DNA from 4 places in the Azonexus sp. GW821-FHT04F04 genome. Region 2 is predicted to be linked to each of the others. Evidence: predicted binding sites of a transcription regulator. Region 2 holds the regulator's gene; each other region holds the start of a gene.
The links. The regulator sigma-54, encoded in region 2, starts transcription at its own class of promoters, with help from an activator protein. The targets are predictions, from matches to a motif close to TGGCACGCTTNCTGCTNA.
Positions count from the first base shown of each region.

Region 1: AC07TV_RS01595 (hydrogenase small subunit) is a predicted target of sigma-54. The motif match lies at 2,051-2,068, and genes of this name have one in related genera.
Region 3: nirB (nitrite reductase large subunit NirB) is a predicted target of sigma-54. The motif match lies at 2,205-2,222, and genes of this name have one in related genera.
Region 4: AC07TV_RS16450 (circularly permuted type 2 ATP-grasp protein) is a predicted target of sigma-54. The motif match lies at 2,982-2,999, and genes of this name have one in related genera.

Region 1 is NZ_JBWKSX010000001.1:325,071-329,841, forward strand. Features, by position in the region: gene AC07TV_RS01590 (EAL domain-containing protein) at 1-1,855, opposite strand, end outside; gene AC07TV_RS01595 (hydrogenase small subunit) at 2,112-3,206, shown strand; gene AC07TV_RS01600 (nickel-dependent hydrogenase large subunit) at 3,210-4,771, shown strand, end outside.
Region 2 is NZ_JBWKSX010000001.1:159,037-163,807, reverse strand. Features, by position in the region: gene hprK (HPr(Ser) kinase/phosphatase) at 1-576, opposite strand, end outside; gene ptsN (PTS IIA-like nitrogen regulatory protein PtsN) at 586-1,032, opposite strand; gene hpf (ribosome hibernation-promoting factor, HPF/YfiA family) at 1,089-1,415, opposite strand; gene AC07TV_RS00765 (RNA polymerase factor sigma-54) at 1,431-2,903, opposite strand; gene lptB (LPS export ABC transporter ATP-binding protein) at 2,931-3,665, opposite strand; gene recX (recombination regulator RecX) at 3,662-4,093, opposite strand; gene recA (recombinase RecA) at 4,086-4,771, opposite strand, start outside.
Region 3 is NZ_JBWKSX010000005.1:280,851-285,621, forward strand. Features, by position in the region: gene nirB (nitrite reductase large subunit NirB) at 1-2,093, opposite strand, end outside; gene ybiB (DNA-binding protein YbiB) at 2,400-3,389, opposite strand; gene AC07TV_RS12725 (nitrate reductase) at 3,408-4,771, opposite strand, start outside.
Region 4 is NZ_JBWKSX010000009.1:5,176-9,946, forward strand. Features, by position in the region: gene AC07TV_RS16440 (MerR family transcriptional regulator) at 1-489, shown strand, start outside; gene AC07TV_RS16445 (alpha-E domain-containing protein) at 582-1,529, opposite strand; gene AC07TV_RS16450 (circularly permuted type 2 ATP-grasp protein) at 1,533-2,945, opposite strand; gene AC07TV_RS16455 (acetyl-CoA C-acyltransferase family protein) at 3,150-4,331, opposite strand; gene AC07TV_RS16460 (CobD/CbiB family protein) at 4,354-4,771, opposite strand, start outside.

The sequences.
Region 1 (4,771 bases), 170 kb from region 2:
GACCGATCAACTGTTCGCGTGGTACCCCGGATATCTGCTCGGCGCCGGCGTTTACGTCGAGAAAGATGCCATCCTCGGACTGGATGAACAATGCTTCGCTGACGCTGTTGAAAATGCCACGAAAGGTTTCCAGGCTTTTATCCAGTTCACGTGAGCGGTGCTGGTGGGCAATGAGCAGGGCAGCCAGTTGGCAGGCCTGCATCAGGCAGCCCAGGTCTTCTTCGCGCGGCTGGCTGGGCAGTCGGTGATAGGCGGCGAAAGTGCCAAGCAACATGCCGTCCGGCCCGATGATCGGGTCAGACCAGCAGGCGGCAATTCCGCTTTCCCGGGCGAGGTTGTGATAGGCCGCACACAGCGGGTCGTCGAACACGTTTTCGACAATGACCCGCTGTTTCAGCGCCGCTGCCGTGCCGCAGGAACTGATACCTTCGCCGATCGGCATGCCATCGATCGCGGCACTGTAGGCCGCTGGCAGGCTCGGGGCGGCGCCGACACGGAGGTGCTGTCCGGATTCGTCGCTGAGCATGATCGAGCAGCGCCAGTCCGGCATCTCGGCTTCGACCGACATGACGAGCAGTTCGAGGGCGCGGGACAGGGTTTCTCCGCTGATCATCCCGGCCAGCGCGGCATTGCGCAGGCGCATCGCTTCTTCAGCCCGCAGCCGTTCGGAAATGTCACGGGCAAAGCCGACGGTGCCGAGCAGGCTGCCGTCTTCGCCGACGACCGGAGCCTTGTAGGTCTCGTGCCAGATGCGCTGCTGCCCGATCATTACCGGTTCGATAACGACCTTGTTTTTCCGGGTGGCCATGACTTCCGCGTCGTCGGCGCGGAAACGCTCCGCCATCTCGGGTGGCCAGAAATCGAAATCGGTTTTGCCGACAATGGTGCTGGTGTTCGCTTGATTGGCCGCTTCGGCAAAGCTGCGGTTGGTGGTCAGGAAACGCGATTCTGTATCCTTTAGCCAGACCAGGAAGGGGAAGTTGTCGAGCAGAGCGCGCTGGTAGCGTTCGTTGCGGGCGGTTTCCTCAAGGATTCGCTCGCGCGAACGAAGCATCGATTGTTGCTCGCTCAGTGCGCTATCTATTTGGCCGAGGTTGAGCGGGCTCATCAGCGTGTGTTCGGAGAGCAGGCCGACCAGAGCGCCGTTCTCGTCGACCACAGCCAGATGCCGGATGTTGCGTTCCAGCATCTGCTGCGCCGCTTCCGACAACGGGCGGTCGGCCCGGATGCTGATGGCGGGCTGGGTCATTACCGCGCCAAGGCAGGGATTGTTCCGGGTGTCGAGGAAGAAGCGAACAACGTCGTGTTCGGTGACGATGCCGAGAGGCCGTCGGCCATCGACGACAAAGACGCAACTGATACTGACCGCCTCCATGGCGAGCAGCGCATCCTCGAGACTGGCATCGGCCGGTAGTCGGGGGAAAGTGCGCTCCATCAACGTATCGGCACTGTTCAACTGAAGGAAAAAGTCGGGACCGAGATGTTTGCGAAAATCCGATTCGCTGACGACGCCGAGTGGCAGCCCTGCCTCGTCGGTGACTACGATACGCCGAATGCCGAGGTTGGCGGCTTCCCGGTAGGCTTGCTGGAAGGGCGTGGCGGCCGGCACGCTATGTACCGGGCTGCTCATGGTCTCGCTGGCGGTTTGGTCAGGCGAGCGATGCTGCCGCATGACGCGCACGATGTCGCGCTCGGTGATGATGCCGAGGATGGCGCCCTGATCGACGACGATGACCGACGAGATCTTCGACTCCAGCATGCGAGACGCCACCTCGCGCAGGCTCATGTCGGGTCCGACGCGATCGCTTTGGGTAGATATCAGCTCGACGATCTTGGTCGCGCGTTTTCTTTTCATTGTTTGATTCTAGAACGATTCCTTGCTGTTGCGGCTTGATGGCGGTCAATCCTCCGGGCTAATCGAGTGTGGAAGAGTGGTTTCCACCATGGATTGGTGCTAACCACCCGATTCTCCTTCGCGGCTTCCTCAAAGGCCTTGGCAGGTGTCCGAAGTGCCTTGATTTCAATCGATAAATCAGTGATTTCAGCTCTGTGGCACACGCTTTGCGTAGTAGCACGCCTACTTGGCAACAAAACCAACGGGGGACATACCAGTGACCGAGACCTTTTATGAAGTGCTGCGCCGCCAGGGGATAACCCGGCGCAGCTTTCTCAAATTCTGCAGCCTGACCGCGACGTCGCTCGGGCTGGGCAGCGCCGCCGCACCGCGCATCGCGCATGCGCTGGAAACCAAGGCGCGAACGCCGGTGATCTGGCTGCACGGTCTGGAATGTACCTGTTGCTCGGAATCCTTCATCCGCTCGGCGCATCCGCTGACCAAGGATGTCGTGCTCTCGATGCTCTCGCTCGATTACGACGACACGTTGATGGCCGCTGCCGGCCATCAGGCCGAGGCGATCATCGAAGAGGTCAAGAAGAAATACAAGGGCAACTACATCGTTGCCGTCGAAGGCAATCCGCCGCTCAACGAGGACGGCATGTTCTGCATCCACGGCGGCCGGCCGTTCGTCGAAGTGCTCAAGGAAACCTGTGCTGATGCCAAGGCGATCATCAGCTGGGGCGCCTGCGCTTCCTACGGCTGCGTCCAGGCCGCCAAGCCGAACCCGACGCGTGCGACGCCGGTGCACAAGGTGATTTCCGGCAAGCCGATCATCAACGTCCCGGGTTGCCCGCCGATCGCCGAAGTCATGACTGGCGTCGTCACTTACATGCTGACCTTCGACCGGATTCCCGAGCTCGACCGCCAGGGCCGGCCGAAAATGTTCTACGGCCAGCGTATCCATGACAAGTGCTATCGCCGCGGCCACTTCGATGCCGGCCAGTTCGCCGAAGCCTGGGATGACGAAGGTTCGCGCAAGGGCCACTGCCTGTACAAGATGGGCTGCAAGGGGCCGACGACTTACAACGCCTGCTCGTCGATGCGCTGGAACGGCGGCGTCAGCTGGCCGGTGCAGTCCGGCCACGGCTGTATCGGCTGTTCCGAGGAGGGCTTCTGGGACAAGGGCAGCTTCTACGACCGGGTGACTGACATCAAGGCTTTCGGCGTCGAAGCGAATGCCGACACCATCGGCAAGGCTGCCGCCGGCACCGTCGGCGCCGCGATTGCCGCCCATGCTGCCGTCTCGGCACTGGCTCGGGCGCGCAATTCGAATTCCCACGGTCAACCGGAAAAAGAGGGGGAAAAGTAAAAAATGGCTGCTTACGAAACTCAAGGCTTCAAGCTCGACAACTCCGGCAAACGTGTCGTTGTCGACCCGGTCTGCCGCATCGAAGGCCATCTGCGGGTGGAGGTCAATCTCGACGACAAGAACGTCATTCGTAACGCCGTGTCCACGGGCACCATGTGGCGCGGTCTGGAAGTCATCCTCAAGGGCCGCGATCCGCGCGACGCCTGGGCCTTCACCGAGCGCATCTGCGGCGTGTGTACCGGAACCCACGCGTTGACCTCGGTGCGCGCCGTCGAGGATGCGCTGAACATCAAGATTCCGGAAAACGCCAACAGCATCCGCAACATCATGCAGCTCAACCTGCAGGTGCATGACCATCTGGTGCACTTCTATCATCTGCATGCGCTCGACTGGGTCGATGTCGTCTCCGCCCTGAAGGCCGATCCGAAAGCCACCTCGGCGCTGGCCCAGAGCATTTCCAGCTGGCCGCTGTCGTCGCCGGGCTACTTCCGCGACATCCAGAATCGCCTCAAGAAATTCGTCGAATCAGGCCAGCTCGGCCCCTTCATGAACGGCTACTGGGGCAACCCGGCCTACAAGCTGCCGCCCGAAGCCAACCTGATGGCCGTGGCGCACTACCTCGAAGCCCTCGATTTCCAGAAGGAAATCGTCAAGGTGCACACCATTTTCGGTGGCAAGAACCCGCACCCGAACTGGCTGGTCGGCGGCGTGCCCTGCGCCATCAACATGGAAGGCACGGGGGCGGTTGGCGCGGTGAACATGGAGCGGCTGAATCTGGTCAAGAGCATCATCGACCGCAGCATTGAGTTCACCGAGCAGGTGTACATCCCCGACCTGATCGCCATCGCCAAGTTCTACAAGGGCTGGCTATATGGCGGTGGCCTGTCGGGCAAGAACGTCATGTCCTACGGCGACATCCCGGACAAGGCCAACGACTACTCGGCCGGCAACCTGCTGCTGCCGCGCGGCGCCATCATCAATGGCGACCTGTCCAAGGTCCATGAAATCGACCTCAAGGATCCGGAGCAGATTCAGGAATTCGTCGCCCACTCCTGGTACAAGTACCCGGACGAAAGCAAGGGCCTGCATCCCTTCGACGGCGTCACCGAACCGAGCTTCGTGCTCGGCCCGAACACCAAGGGCACCAAGACCAACATCAAGGAGCTCGACGAAGGCGGCAAGTATTCGTGGATCAAGGCCCCGCGCTGGCGCGGCCACGCCATGGAAGTCGGCCCGCTGGCCCGCTACATCATCGGCTACGCCCAGGGCAACAAGGAGTTCAAGGAGCCGGTCGATGCCTTGTTGAAGGAACTCGATGCACCGGTCACCGCGCTGTTCTCGACACTGGGCCGTACCGCGGCACGCGGTCTGGAATGCCAGTGGGCGGCGCACAAGATGTCCTACTTCTTCGACAAGCTGATGACCAACCTCAAGGCCGGTGACCTCAACACGGCGAACATCGAAAAGTGGGAGCCGAGCACCTGGCCGAAGGAAGCGATGGGCGCCGGTTTCACCGAAGCCCCGCGCGGTGCGCTCGGTCACTGGATCCGCATCAAGGACACCAA
Region 2 (4,771 bases):
AATAGTGGTCGGCGCTATTCGGGCCATTTCGACAACATCATCGGCAACCAGCCCATGGCCCCGCGAAATAAGCTCCAGAGCCAACTCAGACTTGCCTACTCCGGAGTCGCCGGTAATCAGGACGCCCATCCCGAGAACATCCATGAAGACGCCGTGGAGGCTGACCGTATCGGCCAGGCGTGCTGACAGGTAAATGCGCAGCAGATCGATGATTGCCGAACACGGCTTGGGTGAAAAAATCAGCGGTGTCGTCAATTGGGTGCAGGTCTCGACCACCAATGGTGGTGGCGTCAGGCCATCCGCGACGATGACGGCTGGCGGTTGGGCCCCGAGCAGATCACTGAGCATCTGTGCGAAGCGACGCTCGCCAATGCGCATGGCCCACTCATATTCCGCCAGACCAAGGACCTGCAGACGCTCCGGATGAATAATATTGATGTGGCCAACCAGATCGGCACCGTAATTATTGGAGCCCTTGATCTCGATGCGGCGGTCAGCATGGGGGACGATATTCCAGCTCAACAGCAACTTTTCGCGGTTGTCCTCGTAAAGCTGAACCAGACTTACGTGACGCACGAACTAAACTCAGCCCTGAAAAAGGGCGACTACGGCGGCTGGATCAGCCGCGGCGTGCAATTTTTCGCGGAATGCCCGATCGGAAAAGTTCTGGGCCAACTCGGAAAGTATCTGCAGGTGCTGCTCGGTCGCTTGCTCGGGAACCAATAGCACGAAGAGCAGATCGACGGGTCGCCCGTCCGGCGAATCAAAAGGAACCGGTGTTGCCAGACGCAGAAAGGCGCCAACGGCTTGTTTCAGCCCCTTGATTCGACCATGGGGAATTGCTACACCCTGACCCAAGCCGGTGGAACCGAGCTTTTCGCGGGCGAACAAGCTATCGAAAATGATCGATCGGGCAAGACCAAGGCGATTTTCGAAAAGCATGCCTGCCTGTTCGAAGACCCGCTTCTTGCTGCTGGCCTCAAGATCGAGCAGAACCTGATCGGTTGATAGAAGGTTGGTTAGGGGGTTCATAGGGAAGGTTGGAAAAACAAAGGCCGCAGCCTGTTACGGTGCGGCCCGTTCAACGCTTATTCAGCGACGGAGTGCAGCCCCGGCTTGTCACCGCGATGGTGGTCCTGGACTTTTTGCTTGTACTTCTGAACCTGACGGTCCAGCTTGTCGAACAAGGCATCGATAGCGGCGTAGAGATCGTCACCGGACTCTTCAACGTGGATGTCCTTGCCAGGCACGTGAAGCGTGACTTCACCTTTCTGCTTGAGTTTCTCAACCGACAACACGACGCTGACGCCGGTTACCTTGTCGAAATGGCGGATCACGGGATCCAGCTTGTTCTCGACGTATTCGCGAAGTGCCGGGGTAACTTCAATGTGGTGACCACTAATCTGCAGATTCACTTTATTCTCCTCTCTCTACAGGGTCTTGCGTAAATTGACCGGTGGGATGTTGAGCGACTCGCGGTATTTTGCAACCGTCCGTCGGGCAACTACGATTCCCTGCTGGCCTAGTATTTCGGATAATTGACTATCCGACAAGGGCTTCTTGCCATCCTCGGCCGAGATCAATTGCTTGATCAGCGCCCGGATGGCCGTAGCAGAACAGGCACCACCGGTATCGGTGGAGACATGACTGCCGAAGAAGTATTTGAGTTCGAAGATGCCGCGCGGCGTCGCCATGTATTTCTGGCTGGTGACACGCGATACGGTCGACTCGTGCAAACCGAGAATGTCAGCGATTTCGCGCAAAACGAGCGGGCGCATGGCGACTTCTCCGTGTTCAAAGAATTGACGCTGACGGTCAACAATGGCCTGCGTAACACGATGAATTGTCTCAAAACGCTGCTGTACGTTCTTGATCAGCCAGCGAGCCTCCTGCAGCTGTGTCGACAGGTTGCCGTTACCACGTCGCTGCTTGGCAAGAATTTCGGCATAAAGACGGTTGATACGCAGGCGTGGGTAAGCGTCAGGATTGATGTACGCCGTCCACTTTCCCTTGAGCTTCTTCACAATCACGTCCGGCGTGATATAGCGCGCTTCAATCTGGGAAAAACGGGCGGCTGGCCGCGGGTTGAGGCTGGTAATCACAGCCTGTGCAGCCTTCAGCGACTCGTCGTCGCAACCAGTCAGACGGCGAATCTTGGTGAAATCACGGGCGGCCAGGAGTTCCAGATGCTTCTGGACGATAGTCAAAGCCAGATCCCGGACCTCATCGCCGCGCGGCAAGGCTTTTAGTTGCAGGGCCAGACATTCCTGCAAATTTCGGGCACCAATCCCGACCGGATCGAAATTCTGGATGTGATGCAGCGCGATTTCGAGCTCTTCGATTTCAATTTCGTACTCCGGCGGCAGCGTTTCCCAGAGCTCCTCCAGCGTAGCCGACAGATAGCCGTCGTCGTCGAGCGCCTCAATCAGGAAGCGCACCAGACTGCGGTCACGCTCCGAAACCTGGGTCATGCCCAATTGCCAGCCGAGGTGATCGCGCAGGCTGATCGTCGTGCCGTGCGTATCCTGTGAATCGCTGTCGTCGTCCTCATCCCGCCCGGCGCCGGTAAAGGTGCCGGCGTCAGCGGCCCAGCGGTCATCGTCGACATCAGAGGGAGCGGAAGGTACGTCCTGCTCGCGGTCGTCACGTGCATCACGCTCTTCGCGCTCGACCCTTTGTTCGCGTTCGCCTTCGGTGGTCTGCGGAGAATCAAATTGCTGAGCGCCGGAAAAAGCCTCGCCGCCCTGTTCGTCCTCGCGCTCGAGCATCGGATTCTCGAGCAAATATCGCTCGATTTCCTGCTGCATTTCGATCGTCGACAACTGCAGCAGTTTGATTGACTGCTGCAGCTGAGGAGTCAGCGCCAGATGTTGGGAGAGTTTTAGCTGGAGTGCCGGCTTCATTGGTTGGGGTCGGTTTCTATCTTCCGGTCAGAGCTTGAAGTGCTCGCCGAGATAAACCTTTCGTACGCTTTCATTATCAACGATTTCGTCCGGCCGTCCAGCCGCCAGAACGTTTCCGGCGTTGATAATGTACGCGTGGTCGCAAATACCCAGCGTCTCGCGGACATTGTGGTCGGTAATCAGGACGCCGATTCCGCGCTCCTTGAGGAAGCGGATAATTTTCTGAATTTCGAGCACGGCGATCGGATCGACGCCGGCAAACGGCTCGTCAAGCAGGATAAACCGTGGATTGGTCGCCAGGGCGCGGGCAATTTCAACGCGACGCCGCTCGCCACCGGACAGTGCCGAGGCATTGACGTGGCGGACGTGGCTGATATGCAGTTCGGCCAGCAACCCCTCAAGGCGATCGTTCAACTCGGCTTGCGGCAATTTGAGCAGCTCGAGGATGGCACGGATGTTTTCCTCGACATTGAGCTTGCGGAAAACCGAGGCTTCCTGCGGCAGATAGGACAGGCCAAGCCTCGCCCGGCTGTGCATCGGCAGGTGAGTCAGGCGATTGTCGTCGATATAGACTTCGCCGCCGTCAGCCGCGACCAGCCCGACGATCATGTAAAAACAGGTGGTCTTGCCGGCACCGTTCGGACCAAGCAGACCGACGACTTCACCGGACTTGACCTCGAAAGAGACGTCTTCGACGACTGTCCGCGCCTTGTAACGCTTCTTGAGATTGTGGGCCGAGAGTTTGGCTGCCGGCATGTTCATTCATCCACTCCCTGCATGGCCCGCCGAATGGCGTCGTTGGAAAAGCCACGATATTGCAGGAAACGCATCTGTTTGCCACGCTCCTCGGCGGTTTCCGGCGGTCGACCGAACTTTTTGGTCCAAATTACCCGGCAGCGTTCGGTTTCATCACCGGCTTCGGGCAGGGCCTTGGCGATGTCGGCATCGCTGACGCCTTGCTGGCGCAACTCCTGGCGCAGTCGCGCATCGCCGTAACGTCTTCCCCGCACTGCAACCCGTTGAGTAGCGTAGCGGCAATCGGAGAGCAGGCGTTCGGCCTGCAAGGTATCGAGCACTGCCGACAGCTCTTCCGCCGATTCGGCATGCGGAGCGAGCTTGGCCTGCAAGCCGGCCCGGCTGTAGTCACGCCGGGTCAGCAATTGCAGGGCGCGGACGCGCAAGTCAGGCATCCGCCGCAGCCGCCTTGGTCGGCTTGATGACGGTGGTGCTGGCCGCTTCGCGGATCTTCGCCTCGATTTCCTGGGCGATTTCCGGGTGCGACTTCAGGAATTCGCGGGAATTGTCCTTGCCCTGGCCGATCTTTTCGCCCTTGTAGGAGTACCAGGCGCCGGATTTTTCGACCAGCTTGTGGGAGACGCCCATTTCGACCACTTCGCCCTGACGGGAAATGCCTTCACCGTAGAGGATGTCGAAGATGGCTTCGCGGAAGGGCGGAGCGACCTTGTTCTTGACGACCTTGACCTTGGTTTCGCTGCCGATGACTTCGTCGCCCTTCTTGATCGCGCCGATGCGGCGGATGTCGAGGCGAACCGAAGCGTAGAACTTGAGCGCGTTGCCGCCGGTCGTCGTTTCCGGCGAACCGAACATGACGCCGATCTTCATGCGGATCTGGTTGATGAAAATGACCAGCGTGTTGGTCTTCTTGATGTTGGCAGTCAGCTTGCGCAGGGCCTGGCTCATCAGGCGGGCGTGCAGGCCGACCATCTGGTCGCCCATTTCGCCTTCGATTTCAGCGCGCGGGGTGAGGGCGGCGACCGAGTCGATGACGATGATGTCAACCGAACCGGAGCGAACCAGCATGTCGGCAATTTCAAGGGCTTGTTCGCCGGTATCCGGCTGCGAGATCA
Region 3 (4,771 bases), on a different contig from region 2:
ATGCCGGCTTCGGCGCAGTTGCGCGGGCAGCCGGAGACGGCGAGCTTGACCTTGTGCGGGGCGTACATGTCGAACAGCATTTTTTCGAGCTTGACGCCCATCGACATGGCCAGTTGCGTGCCGAAACGGCAGTGTTCCATGCCGACGCAGGTCTTCACGGTGCGGATCGACTTGCCGTAGGCGTGGCCGGAGACCATGCCGGCGGCGTTGAGGTCGGCCCAGATGCCGGGCAGGTCTTCCTTCTTGATGCCGAGCAGGTCGATACGCTGGCCGCCGGTGACTTTCACGGTCGGCACGTTGTACTTCTCGGCGGCATCGGCGATGGCGCGCAGCTCTTTCGGATTGGTCAGGCCGCCCCACATGCGCGGGACGACCGAGTAGGTGCCGTCCTTCTGAATGTTGGCGTGGGCGCGTTCGTTGATGAAGCGCGACTGCGGATCGTCCTTCGCCTCGTGCGGCCAGGTCGAGATCAGGTAGTAGTTGATGGCCGGGCGGCACTTGTCGCAGCCGTTCGGCGTCGTCCAGCCGAGTTCGGCGAAAACCGTTTCCTTGCTCGTCAGGTGCTCGTCGCGGATCAGCTTGCGGACCTTGTCGTGCGAGTGCTCGGTGCAGCCGCACATCGGCTTCTTGTCGGAAGCGGCCGGCGTGTAGGCGCCACCGATGGTCGAAGCGAGAATCTGCTCGACCAGACCGGCGCAGGAACCGCAGGAAGACGCCGCCTTGGTGTGCTTCTTGACCTCGTCGAGCGTGAACAATCCCTTGGCCTTGATGGCCTGCACGATGACGCCCTTGGTGATGCCGTTGCAGCCGCAGACTTCGGCGCTGTCGGGCATCGAAGCCGCCTTGCTGTTGCCGGCGTGGCCGACGTCGCCGACCAGCGACTGGCCGAAGATCAGCGAGTCGCGGATATCGTGGATGTCGCGGCCATCCTTGAGCAGCTGGAAATACCACGGGCCGTCGGCCGTATCGCCGTACATGACGCCGCCGACCAGCTTGTTGTCCTTGATCACCAGTTTTTTGTAGACGCCGCCGTGCGGGTCGTTGAGCAGGATTTCTTCGGTGCCCTCGCCCCCCATGTAGTCGCCGGCCGAGAACAGGTCGATACCGGTGACCTTGAGCTTGGTCGAGGTCACCGAACCGGTGTAGCGGCCGATGCCGTAGCCGGCGAGATGATTGGCCGCGACCTTGGCCTGCTCGAAGAGCGGGGCAACCAGGCCGTAGGCAATGCCGCGGTGGCTGACGCACTCGCCGACGGCGTACACCTTCGGGTCGTAGGTCTGCATCGTGTCGTTCACCACGATGCCGCGGTTGCAGTAGATGCCGGATTTCTCAGCCAGCGCGTAGTTCGGGCGGATGCCGGCGGCCATGACAACGAGGTCAGCCGGGATGGTCATGCCGTCCTTGAAACGCACGGCGGCGACGCGACCGGACTCGCCCTGGACGAGCATTTCCGTCTGCTTCTGGAGCAGGAACTTGAGCCCCTTGTCTTCAAGCGACTTCTGCAGCATTTTGGCGGCGACTTCGTCGAGCTGACGCTCGAGCAGCCACGGCCCGAGATGCACGACCGTCACATCCATGCCGCGCAGCTTGAGGCCATTGGCGGCTTCCAGGCCGAGCAGGCCGCCGCCGATGACCACCGCATGCTTGTGCAGGCGGGCGGTTTCGATCATCTCATCGGTATCCTTGATGTCGCGATAACCGATGACGCCGGGCAGGTCATTGCCGGGAATGGGCAGCATGAAGGGCGTCGAGCCGGTGGCGATGAGCAGGCGGTCGTAGCTTTCTTCGGTGCCATCTTCGGCGATGACCTTGCGCTTGACGCGGTCGATGGTCTTGATCTGCTTGCCGGTGTGCAGCGTGATGCCCTTTTCCTTGTACCAGTCGAGTTCGTTGAGAACGATCTCGGAAATGGTCATTTCACCGGCGAGGACCGGAGAAAGCAGGATGCGGTTGTAGTTCGGGTGCGGCTCGGCGCCGAAGATGGTGATGTCGTAATGATCCGGGGCGATCTTCAGCAGTTCTTCGATGGTGCGGACACCGGCCATGCCGTTGCCGATCAGGACGAGACGAGGTTTGACAGCGGTTGTGCTCATGGTTGACTCCAACGTTGCGCGCACCCGAGGGTGCAAAATTTACTTCAGCGCATGACGTCGTTGCCATCGAACCGCCGACGTTGGCGGTTGATTCGCTGTACCTGCAGGGTTATTGCAATCAGCGTGCCAGCTGATCAGATGTTTGATTTTTAGGCGTTTTTTCGGGTTGACCGTGGCAATCGCGCACCAAGGCGGGGCAAGCGGCTCCAGAGCGGTGCAGAATCAAATTGGAGGCGCTCACAAAATGCAGCGAAGCGGTTCTGGCGAGGCGGTTCAACGACGCCAGAAGCATTTTGTTGGCGCCGCTCAGTTGCCGCCGATGATCAGGCCGGTTGCTTCAACGGCGACGATAGCCTTGGCCTGGTTGAAATCCTCGGCATAACCGCTGGCGTAGAGCAGGCAGGCCAGTTGGTTGGCGAGCGGTTTGGGCAGCGGGGCCTGCTTGTCGAGAATGCGTCGAATCCATTTTGCCGTGCTCACCGCATCGTTGGCCTCCGGCAGATTTGGCAAGGCGCGCAGGCTCTCGTGCTCGGCCTCGAACAGGGTGTCAACGCCGCCGTCGTGGATGAACTCAAGGCGCGGCCGGCGCTTCGGATTGGCAAAGGGCTCACCCTCGGTGCCGCGCAGGAGCAACGCACGGTCGCCACGGGCGAGCAGGATGTCGCGCATCAGATCGATAAATTCTGGATGGGTCGCTGGCGCGACGAGGACAGCATCGCCGTGGAAGGGGTTGATCAGTTTGACCAGACTGTGCGCGCTGTTGCGCACGCCAAGGCGGCTGCGCAGGCCGAGCAGGTTGTGGATGCCCGGGCACAGCGCGTTGAGCGGCAGGAAGGCCAGCCCTTTCTCTTCGAGGGCGATCTGCGCCTGCGTCGTCGAGGCGACGGGCATGATGCCCAGCTCGCGAAAAATGTGCGCCGTGGTTACCCGGCCAAAACCCTCCAACAGGCCATGGACCACGACCGGCACGCCAAAGCGCTGGAGCAGCAAGGCGAGCAGTGGCGTCAGGTTGGCTTCCTTGCGGCCCCCGTTGTAGGTCGGCAGGGCAACCGGCCGAACGCGGCCGTGCGGCATGTCGAGACGGTGCGTGCGCTCGGCTGTGGCGTCCATGAAGCCGAGCATTTCGTCGAGCGATTCGCCCTTGACGCGCAGGCCAAGGATGATTGCACCCATTTCGAGATCCGGCACGCCGCCGTCGAGCATTGCCGCGTAAATCTGCTGCGCATCGTCGCGCGGCAGATCACGCGCGCCCTGGGCGCCGCGTCCGATCTCCTTGATGAATTGTCCGTAGCTCACTGTCTCCTCCGGTTGCGGTCAAGCCGCAGCTGCGATTCTGGGGGGATGCTCTGCCACCATGCGCTTGATATCCGGCACACATGAACCGCAGAACGTTCCGCATTTCAAGCTCTTCTGGAGTTGCGGCAGATCAGCCCCTTTCTCCAGTTCCTGGTGAATCTGCACATCGCTGACATCAGCGCATTTGCAGACGATGTTGCGTGCCACCATGCTCACCGGCGGCTTGGCCGACGGCGCCAGAGCGAAGCGGATCAGGCTGACATCGAGTTCATCCTCGGCCATCGCCTGCCGCAACCACGCCAGGGCCAGCGTCTCGCCGGCCAGCCGGACGCCAAGCAGGCGGCCTTGCTGGGCAATGGCCTTCTTGCTGATCCGGCGCGTCGGGTCAGCATAGAGAATGGCCCCCTCCTCGCCATCCAGCCCGAAGAGGCGATCCAGCGCAAAGATCTCGGCATCCGCCGCCGGCCCGGCACAGGCGGCGCGGAAGACGACCAGCGGCGTGGTCCGGCCATACAGGCCGACGTTGGCATACGGATAATCCGCCAGAACAGCGCGGGCCCGCTGAAGTAGTTCCAGCGCCTCCGATTGGCTGGTGCAGCGACGAACTACAGCCAGCGGGTAGGACAACTCGGCCTTGATGATCTGGACAGCGGCATGCTTCAGCTCGGGCTGTAACGAATAGGGGTCGATGGCATCCGAGCTCAGCGCATTGGTACCCGGCGTATTCATGAACTGGCTGCCCCAATGCATCGGCATCCACGCCCGGCCTTTGGCCAGCCCGGGACGCTCGGCTATACGGACGACCATCTCGCCGCGGCCATTGTTCACTTTGGCCAAATCGCCCGACTCCAGCCCACGATGCCGCATGTCGCAAGGATGCATGGCGAGCAGCGGTTCGTCTTCAAGATTGAACAGGCGCGGCACGGTGCCGGTGCGGCTCATACCGTGCCATTGATCGCGCATGCGACCGGAAAGCAGGCTGATCGGCCGCTCGGGCGTCGTCAGTTCGGCCGTTGGCTGATGTTCGATGGCGACAAAGCGCGCCTTGCCATCGGCTGTCGGAAAACGTCCATCCTCGTAGAGGCGGACCTTGCCAATACTGGCACCTTCCGGATACGGCCATTGCTGCGGCCCCTGCGCTTCGAGCACGGCATAGGACAAGCCAGTGATGTCGAGATCGCGCCCGCGCGTACTTTCCCGGTGCTCGTTGAAGATATCTTCGGGGTTGGCGTAGGGGAACAAGCGCCCGGCGTCGGTACGCCCCAGCTTTTCACCCAGTCGGCGGGCGAAATCGACGACGATTTCCCAGTCGTGACGTGCCTCGCCAGGTGCCTGAATGGCTGGCTGGAGGCGCGTGATGCAGCGTTCGGAATTAGTTACCG
Region 4 (4,771 bases), on a different contig from region 2:
CAGGTTGGCGACAACTGGGAAGACGGCAGCTTCGAAGTTTTTGAAGAACACCTATTTACCGAGCTGACCAAGCGCCTTTTGCGCCAGGCCATCGCGACCCTGCCCGGTGGCCCGCGCGGCCCGCGTGTGCTGCTCACCAGCGTGCCGGAGGAACCGCATGTCCTCGGCCTGCTGATGGTCGAGGCCCTGTTCGCGCTGGAGGGCGCCGAGTGCATTCCGCTCGGCACGCAAATGCCGCTGCTCGAAATCGGTCGCGCCGCCGAGGCACATCAGGCCGACATCGTCGCCCTCTCCTTCTCGCTGGCCTTCCCGCAACGGCAGATTCCCGGCCTGCTCCAGCAATTGCGGCTGGTCCTGCCGGAGAAAACAGCACTGTGGGCAGGTGGTGGTGGCGTCGCCCGCATCGCCAGAACGGGCGATGCCGAGCTGATCACGACGCTCGACGATGCGCTCGCGGCATTGACCGCCTGGCGCGAGCGACACGCCTGAAAGCAAGCCCTGAAATGCACTTCGGCGCCGGAATCATCGGGCGCCGAAGCTGGCTGCAGCTAACTCGGGAGAAGCCCCGAAGCGAGGCCTGACTAGGCGGCCTCTTCCATCGGCACCAGAAAGTCCTTGCTGATGCCGTTGCCGAGCAGATAGATGCGATCCATGAAATCGCTGAGCCACTCGTGCAGACCGTGCTCGAGGATGTCTTCGATACGCCCGTAACGCAGATGGGCGTGCAGCATGCCGGCCTGGCGCTGGGTTTCGCCGGAATTGCTGTTAGCGATCAGGTCAAGATTCTTGACCACGCTGTTCATGCAGAACTGCAGCGATCGCGGCATGTCCTGATTGAAGATCAGCAACTCGGCGACCCGTTCCGGCGTAATGACATCGCGATAAACCTTGCGATAGACCTCGAAGGCCGAGACGGAACGGAGCAGCGCGCCCCACTCGTAAAAATCGGTCGCTCCCTCGTCGCCCTGCGGACGCAGCACGTGATATTTGACGTCGAGGATGCGCGCCGTGTTGTCGGCACGCTCAAGCAAGGTACCGAGGCGGATAAAGTGGTAGGCCTCGTCCTGAAGCAAGGTGCCGAGCGTGGTGCCACGTGACAACGACGAACGCATCTTGACCCACTCGAAATACTCACCGATACCGGCATTGAAGAGTTGGTCGAAGGTCTTCTCGCGCGCTTCCAGCCAGGTCGAGTTGAGCGTTTCCCACATTTCCGTGGTCAGTGTGCCGCGCACGGCGTGGGCGTTTTCACGCGCCATGCGCAGACAGCTGTGAATGGACGCAAAGTTGTCCGGGTCGCTAACCATGAATTTCAGGACATTTTCCCCGTTGACCGTGGAATACTTCTTCGCATACGCCTCTTCGAGGCTGTTCAGGGCAATGATGGCAGCCCAGCTCTGATTGATCGCATCGAGCGATTGCGGCACCAGCGACATTTGCCAGGTGACATCGAGCAGGCGGGCAAGATTCTCGGCGCGCTCGATGTAGCGCGACATCCAGAACAGGTGATCGGCAGTTCGACTCAGCATGACTTAATCCTCCAGAACCCAGGTATCTTTGGTACCGCCGCCCTGCGACGAATTGACGACCAGCGACCCCTTGGTCAGCGCAACGCGGGTCAGGCCGCCCGGCACCATGTCCACACACTTGCCCGAGGACAACACGAAGGGGCGCAGATCGAGGTGACGCGGCGCGATGCCTTCCTCGACAAAAGTCGGACAATTCGACAAAGCCAGCGTCGGCTGGGCGATGTAGCCGTCCGGCTTGGCGATCAGCAACTGGCGGAAGTGCTCGATCTGCTCCTTGGTCGATGCCGGGCCGACCAGCATGCCGTAACCGCCGGCACCATGGACTTCCTTGACGACCAGTTCGGCCAGATGATCGAGCACGTACTTGAGATCGTCCGGTTTGCGGCACATGTAGGTCGGCACGTTGTTCAGTGTCGGCTCCTCGCCGAGGTAGAAACGGATCATGTCCGGCACATACGGGTAGATCGACTTGTCATCGGCGACGCCGGTACCGATGGCATTGGACAGCGTGACGTTGCCAGCCTGGTAAGCCTTCAGGATGCCCGGAACGCCAAGCGACGAATCGGCGCGGAAAGCCAGCGGATCCATGTAGTCGTCGTCAAGGCGGCGGTAAATCACGTCAACGCGCTGTGGCCCCTGCGTTGTGCGCATGTAAACCACCTCGTCCTTGACGAAGAGATCGCGGCCTTCAACCAGCTCGACGCCCATCTGCTGGGCCAGGAAAGTGTGTTCAAAATAGGCGCTGTTGTAGGCGCCCGGGGTCAGCACGACGACGGTCGGGTTGGACACGCCCTTCGGCGCCACGGCGCGCAGCTTTTCCAGCAGCATGTCCGGGTAATGCTGGACCGGCGCTACCTTGTGCTTGGCAAATAATTCAGGGAAGAGGCGCATCATCATCTTGCGGTCTTCGAGCATGTACGAGACGCCGGACGGCACGCGCAGGTTGTCTTCGAGAACGTAGAACTCGCCTTCGCCAGCACGAACAATATCAACGCCGGCGATGTGCGCGTAGATGTTGCCGGGCAGATCGACGCCCATCATTTCCGGGCGGAACTGGGCATTGTTGAGCACTTGCTCGGCCGGAATCTTGCCGGCCTTGAGGATTTCCTGATCGTGATAGACGTCATCCAGGAACATGTTGAGCGCCTTGACGCGCTGGCGTAGTCCGGAGCGCAGGGACTTCCATTCGGCCGATGGAATGACGCGCGGAATGATGTCGAAGGGAATCAGGCGCTCCTTGCCCGCTTCCTCGCCATAGACGGCAAAGGTGATACCGACCCGATGAAAGGCCAGATCGGCCTCGGCCCGCTTGCGGGCAATTCGCTCAGGCGGCGTCGCCTTGAGCCATGAATCGTAACCCTGGTAGTGAGCTCGGACGCCACCGTTGGCGTCCATCATTTCGTTGTAGAAATTCATATTGGACTCGTCGCTGAGGATGCTCTCAACGCTAATTCAGCAGGTTCCATGCCACGGAACAAAAGCGCACAAAATCAGCATATTACAATTTCATGGCGCAAGGTCATGCCCCAATACAGTGCAGGGCAATTTCAATCTGGTGCAAATAAAAAAACCCACCGGATCGCTCCGGTGGGTTTCTGTACAACTGAAACGCCGCAGCGATCAGGCGCGTTCGAAGATGACCGCAATACCTTGTCCGCCACCGATACACATCGTAACCAGTGCGTATTTGCCACCGATACGCTCAAGTTCGTAGAGAGCCTTGGTAGCAATAAAGGCACCGGAACAGCCGACCGGGTGGCCGAGGGCGATGGCGCCGCCATTCGGGTTGGTCTTGGCTGGATCGAGACCGAGCACCTTGGAAACGGACAGGGCCTGAGCGGCAAAGGCTTCGTTGGACTCGATGACATCCATCTGGTCCAGGGTCAGGCCGGCCTTCTTGAGGGCCAGCTTGGTGGCCGGGATCGGGCCTTCGCCCATGATGTCGTTCGGCACACCGGCAACAGCGTAGCCAGCGATGCGAGCACGGGCCTTCTGACCAGCCTTGGCGGCAACATCGGCGGCAGCCAGCACAAAGAAGGCTGCGCCATCGTTGATGCCCGAAGCATTACCGGCGGTGACGGTACCGTCCTTCTTGAAGGCCGGCTTCATCTTGGCCAGAGATTCCATAGTCGTGCCACGTTTCAGGTGCTCGTCGGTGTCGAATACGACATCGCCCTTGCGGGTTTGCTTGACGATCGGCACGATCTGCGACTTGAAGTAGCCGGCATCAATGGCAGCCGCAGCACGGCGCTGTGATTCGACTGCGAAGGCATCTTGGTCTTCACGGGTGAAGCCATGCTTGGCAGCCAGGTTTTCAGCCGTGATCCCCATGTGGCCAACGCCGAACGGATCGGTCAGCACGGCAACCATGGAGTCGATGGCCTTGGTGTCACCCATGCGGGCGCCGTTGCGCAGAGCCGGCATCAGGTAAGCAGCCTTGGACATGACTTCAACGCCGCCGCCAATGCCGTAGTCGGCATCGCTCAGCATGATGTTCTGGGCGGTAGTGACGATGCCCTGCAGACCGGAGGCGCACAGGCGGCTCACTTGCATGGCGACGGAATCCATCGACAGACCAGCCTGAATCGAGGCAACGCGGGAAACGTAAGCGTAGCGGGAATCGGTCGGCATCGTGGTACCGACGGTAACGTAGTTGATGGCTTGCGGATCAACACCGGAGCGGGCAATCGCTTCCTTCATGACAATGCCGGCGAGTTCCGTGCTTTCAAAATCAGCCAGGGAACCACCAAAAGCGCCGATGGGGGAACGAACTGCGCTTAGAACGACGACATCTCTGCTCATGTAAATCTCCTGTAAGAATCATTCAGCCCACCAAGGTGGCAAGCCCTAACAAAAACAGCAACAACATCCACAACACAGTCGCTCGCCAGACGAGTCCGACGGCACTCTGCATGAAATCAACATCAGCCGGATCGCCCAGCCCGAGCTCGGCCCGATCAGAGACCTCAACGCCATCCACCACCGGCCGGCCAAGTTGGACCCCCAAGGCGCCGGCACCGGCCGCTAGGACGATACCAAGATCGCGATCCGGCCATTGCGCCGGCTGGGTACGCCAGCAATAAACCGCATCCTCGAAGTCACCGACGATGGCGAAGGCTGCCGCCGTAGTCCGGGAGGGTAGCCAGTCGATCATACCGAAAACCAGCCGCGAGAATGCGGAAAAATCGCTTTGCTGGGCCATGTTTTTGGCATTCCAGCGGTCGCCAACAACGGCCGACAGC